Regions from separate parts of the Aurantiacibacter spongiae genome, predicted to be linked through region 2. Evidence: predicted binding sites of a transcription regulator. Region 2 holds the regulator's gene; the other holds the start of a gene.
The links. Region 2 encodes LexA, which represses DNA repair genes until DNA is damaged. Its sites were predicted from a motif close to GTTCCNCNCTTGTTCT; they were not measured.

Region 1: the regulator LexA is predicted to act here: its motif matches at 1,171-1,186, upstream of EG799_RS08685 (S24 family peptidase).

Annotation. Positions count from the first base shown of each region.
Region 1 covers NZ_RPFZ01000001.1:1,780,701-1,783,168, reverse strand. The annotation lists gene EG799_RS08695 (5-methylcytosine restriction system specificity protein McrC) at 1-777, shown strand, start outside; gene EG799_RS08690 (hypothetical protein) at 957-1,142, opposite strand; gene EG799_RS08685 (S24 family peptidase) at 1,255-1,890, shown strand; gene mobF (MobF family relaxase) at 1,905-2,468, opposite strand, start outside.
Region 2 covers NZ_RPFZ01000001.1:194,172-196,639, reverse strand. The annotation lists gene EG799_RS00975 (ComEC/Rec2 family competence protein) at 1-1,113, shown strand, start outside; gene lexA (transcriptional repressor LexA) at 1,171-1,848, opposite strand; gene EG799_RS00965 (molybdopterin molybdotransferase MoeA) at 1,917-2,468, opposite strand, start outside.

The DNA of each region.
Region 1 (2,468 bases), 1.6 Mb from region 2:
GCCCTGCGCCGCGCCATTCCCTTGGCAAGTGGCCAACGATCACTTGCTAATGAGTTGACGGTTTTCGCTGAAACGATCCGCACATACGGATTGGTTTCCGACGCGCCTAGGAGCACTATTGAACGCTCGTTTGCCGATGCGCTCGCCGAATTGCCGAGGTTCAAACCGCACCATAGCAGGGCAATTTGGATCGCTCGCGAACTGATAAATAGGTCGAGCGTGGTACTGGATTTCGCTGATCGAAGGCTGTCTTTGCCCTCCTATTTGATCAATCTGGACCGCGTTTTTGAGTCCTATATTCGCAACGTGCTGCGGAGCCAGCTGAATGCACTCGGTGCACAGATTCTTGTCCAGGATGGAAATCTCAAGGGGTTCACCAAACCACTGTTGAACGACAGCGATAGGTTCGTGGTGATGCCTGACATTCTGATATTTGCGGACGATCAGGTGGCACCAAGACTGGTTGCTGACGTGAAATACAAGACCCGACCCAAGGAAGAAGACCGCTATCAAATCATAACTCATTCTCTGAGCTATCACTGCCGCAAAGCGATGCTAATTTATCCCAAACGCCGGGGTGGCCCGTCGGGTCTAATCCGCCTTGGAGAGGTCGGGCCACCGTCGTTCCCCATTGAGCTATTCGAGTATCATTTCGAACTCGACGGGGTGTTGGAGAACAACGAAGATCAGCTTACTCATGCTGCAACTCGGCTTCTTAGCGATGACCTAGCCGCACCACCACTCATCCTTGCTGACGGCCAACCGATTGCAGTCTAAGGCCAGTCGGTACCCCAAGACTTCGACTGCTCCGATTCCAGAAACTGCCTGCAATATGAGAGTTGCTCTCGGTCCAAGAATGAGCCTCAAAATCTAGCGTATTGATCATTCGCTCTGTAAATTTGGGACCACACGCGCACATTGGGACCTGACCGCACACCGGGCGGAGCATTCGACCATCATTTTCGTATTCCTACGTGCTCGGCCAGGTAGCGCTCCAACTTTTCTACGGTTCGGCGGCGCGGCCTGCGACCAGCCCTCAGATCAAGCACAAAGCGCGGATCGCCAACGGCCCGACGACCAAACCGAGTCGCCGACATGTGCGATTCTTTCAAATGACGCTCAATTCGATCCAGCAATTTCATGGCCTTCCTCGACTCACTCCGCCCTTGTGTTCCTGTTTTGTTCTTAGTAGGAAGGTTCCATCGAGTCTAGGAGATTTCCTTCTCTCCCGAGACCGTCAGAAGGAACGACACGATGGAACATGTCAGAGAGGAGCTTGATCGCCTGATCCAGCAGCGACGGCTCGGATATTCCTCGATCTCGCGGATGATCGGACGAAACTCGTCCTACATTCAGCAGTTCATCAAGCGCGGCTCGCCGCGAAAGCTGGACGATGACGACCGGCGCACGCTTGCCAGCTTCTTCGGGGTCGACGAGCAAGTGCTTGGCGGACCGCCTGCACCCATGCGTGACGGGTTGATCGAAATACCCGTGCTCAATGTCGATGCATCGGCGGGCTTTGGAGCGATTGCCGAAAGCGAGACCGCCCATACCCGGTTCGGTTTCGACGAACGCTGGCTTAGCCGGTTGACCCGGGCAAAGAGCGCCAGTCTCTCTATCATCCACGTCCTGGGCGACTCCATGGAGCCGACACTCAGCGATGGCGATGAAGTGCTGGTCGATGCGTCGGACCAGGGTTCGCGGCTACGCGACGGCATCTACGTCCTGCGCGCCGACGATGCGCTGGTGGTCAAACGTGTGACGCTCAAGCCCGGTGGCCGCAAGATCACCATCAGCAGCGATAATTCGGCCTACCCCAGCTGGGACGATGTCGACCGGTCCGAAATTCAGGTGGTCGGGCGTGTCATCTGGTTCGGACGCGCGGTTTAGGAGCTCCCCTTGGCTTAGATCCCGATTTCGAAAGGCTTGACCCTTTCCTTGGTGAGTTCGGGCTTGTCACTTGCAGGCGAAGCGCTGGCGACATCCTTGTCTTGCGAAAGACCCTTGGCAGCTGCCGCCTTGAGCCTTTGCGTTACTTCAAGAGCCGAAGCTTTCTCGCCGCTGTTGGACTTGATGGCCCGGCCGAGTTTCTCGGCATTGTCTACAATCAGCGTAAGGCCGTCGCGAAGCCGGGTGACCGTAACCAGGAAGGTCTGCCGATTGGCGAGATTGCGTTCGCGGCTGTCCATTACCGCGATCCCGCGATCCGAGGTCAGTCCCTGCGCCATATGCGCATTGAGGGCATAGGCGAGGTCCATGCGTTTGAGCATGGGGTCGCCGCGGCTCAGGCGGAGCTCCTTCCCCCCTGATGTCTCCACCAAGACGCCCTTTGCGTCGATGGCCACGATCCTGGCCTGGTCGGCGTTGAAAAGCCCGCGCTTATGATCGTTGTCGGTCCAACGGATCTTGTCACCCCCAATGATGGACAGCGGTTTGCGTTCGAAGAGCGACAGCCGGCTATCGTCTGC
Region 2 (2,468 bases):
TGCATCGGAGCCTTGCTGGTTCTCGTCGCCTTGGCGCTCGGGCGTGAACCCTTGTCGCTACGAATGGTCGCGGTCGCCGCCGCGGTGGTTCTCCTGCTATGGCCCGAAAGCCTTGTCGGGCCTAGCTTTCAGATGAGTTTCAGCGCGGTGATTGCCATCGTCGCCCTGCACAATGCGGCACCGGTGCGCAACTTCCTCGCCCCGCGCGAGGAATCCTGGCTGGTTCGCGCCGGGCGCCGTTCCGCGATGCTGCTGGTGACAGGCCTGATCATCGAGCTGGCGCTGATGCCGATCGTGTTGTTTCACTTCCACAGGGCCGGGGTCTACGGCGCGTTCGCGAACGTCGTTGCCATCCCCCTTGTCACGTTCGTTTCCATGCCCCTGATCGCTACCGCGCTTGCCTTGGACGTTGTCGGCCTGGGGGCCCCGGTCTGGTGGCTCGAGGGCAAATCGCTGGAGCTTTTGCTTGGTATCGCACATTTCACCTCGTCACAGCCCGGAGCGGTGAAGCTGATACCGCAGATGGATCTCGCAACTGTCATGCTCTTCGTGTGCGGAGGCTTATGGCTCGCTCTCTGGCGGGGCAGGATGCGGTTGCTCGGGTTCTTGCCGGCCATGCTCGGCACCGTGCTGGTTCTGCTGACGCCGGTTCCCGACCTGCTGGTTTCCGGCGACGGGCGGCACGTTGCCATTACCGGAGAGGACGACAGGCTGCTCGTCTTGCGAGATACGCGCAGCGACTTTACCCGCGACAACTTGATGGAACTCGCCGGAACGACCGGCGAGGCTGTCACTTTGGCCGAATGGCCCGGCGCAACATGCAGCCCGGACTTCTGCGTCGTTACTCTCCAGCGAGCAGGACGGGACTGGCATGTTCTCATGAGCCGTAGCCGCGACATCGTGGGCGAGCGCGCGCTCGCTGCCGCGTGCGAACGGGCGGACATCGTCGTGTCAGACCGGTGGCTGCCGCGATCGTGTGCTCCCCGCTGGTTGAGAGCGGACGGGCGAATGCTCGCCGAAACGGGCGGACTGGCGATAAACCTGACGCAGCAGGAGATCGCTACCGTTGCGCAGCGGCAGGGCCATCACGGATGGTGGCGCGGCTATCGGTGAGAAAAGCCGCCCCGGGGCCGCTTTGCAACAAGACACAGCCCCGAAGGCCCGCACGACCTAGTGGTAACGCCTGAGAAGCCCGGCAAGCTTGCCCTGGACCTGCACTTCGGCATCGGCGTAGACCTGGGCATCGTAGGCCGAGTTGGCCGGGTCCAGACGAATGTGGCCGCCATCATGATAGAGGTATTTGAGCGTCGCTTCCTCTCCGCGCACCAAAGCGACCACGATATCGCCGTCCCGCGCGGTATCGGCCTTCTTCACCAGCGCATAATCGCCGTCAAAGATGCCGGCTTCGACCATCGAATCTCCGGACACCTCGAGCGCGTAATGCTCTCCTGCGCCAAGCAACGCGGCCGGGACCGGCAATACCTGATGATCTTCGAGCGCCTCGATCGGTACGCCCGCAGCGATGCGCCCGTGCAGGGGGATCTCGACCACGTCGTTTGCCGCGTCGGGTTGCCGGGCAGGAGGCCTTGTCGCCTTCGCCACCGGATCGCCGGCAACCGCCCTGCCGGCGGAATTCTCAGGCATCTTCACGACTTCGAGCGCGCGGGCCCTGTTGGGCAGGCGACGGATGAAACCCCGTTCCTCCAGAGCGGAAATGAGCCGGTGCACGCCCGACTTGCTCTTGAGATCGAGCGCTTCCTTCATTTCCTCGAAACTGGGGGAGATACCCGATGCCTCCAGCCGTCGGTTGATGAAGAGCAGAAGTTCGTGCTGCTTCGCAGTCAACATGGCGTCACTCCGTCAAGTGTTCCGGTTCGGAACGAATACGGAACAATTATGAAACAGATCGTGCCACGTCAAGCAATTCCGCCAGTTTGGAGCCAATAAGTTCCGACCATCTCTCCCGCGCGGGCCTCGGGGGCGTTCGCGTCGCGGCGGATCAGCACATCGGCGCGGGCCAGGGCGCCCAGGGCGCTGCTGTCCTGTTGACCGAGTGGGGCGACGCCTGTCCGGGTCAGCGAGCCGCGGACGAATTCGGTCCTTGTCTCCGCAGCCGGCATATCTTCGGCCAGTGGAAGATCGAACATCTCGGGAAGCGGCGCTGCAGCGCCGGCCAGACGGCGGAGCACGGGTAGCAGGAACATCCACGCGGTTACGAAACTTGAGACGGGATTGCCGGGAAGTCCCAGCACGAGCTGGTTGCCCCGCCGTGCGACAAGGAGGGGTTTGCCCGGTTTCATGGCGATGCGCCAGAAGTCCAGGCGGGCGCCCCAGGCGTCGAGCGAAGGTCGCACGAGATCATGATCGCCAATGGATGCTCCGCCGCTCGTCACGACGACGTCCGCGTCTCCCGCCTGATCGAGCGCGTCCGCCAGCGCTTCCATCGTGTCGGCCACCGGTCCGATCCG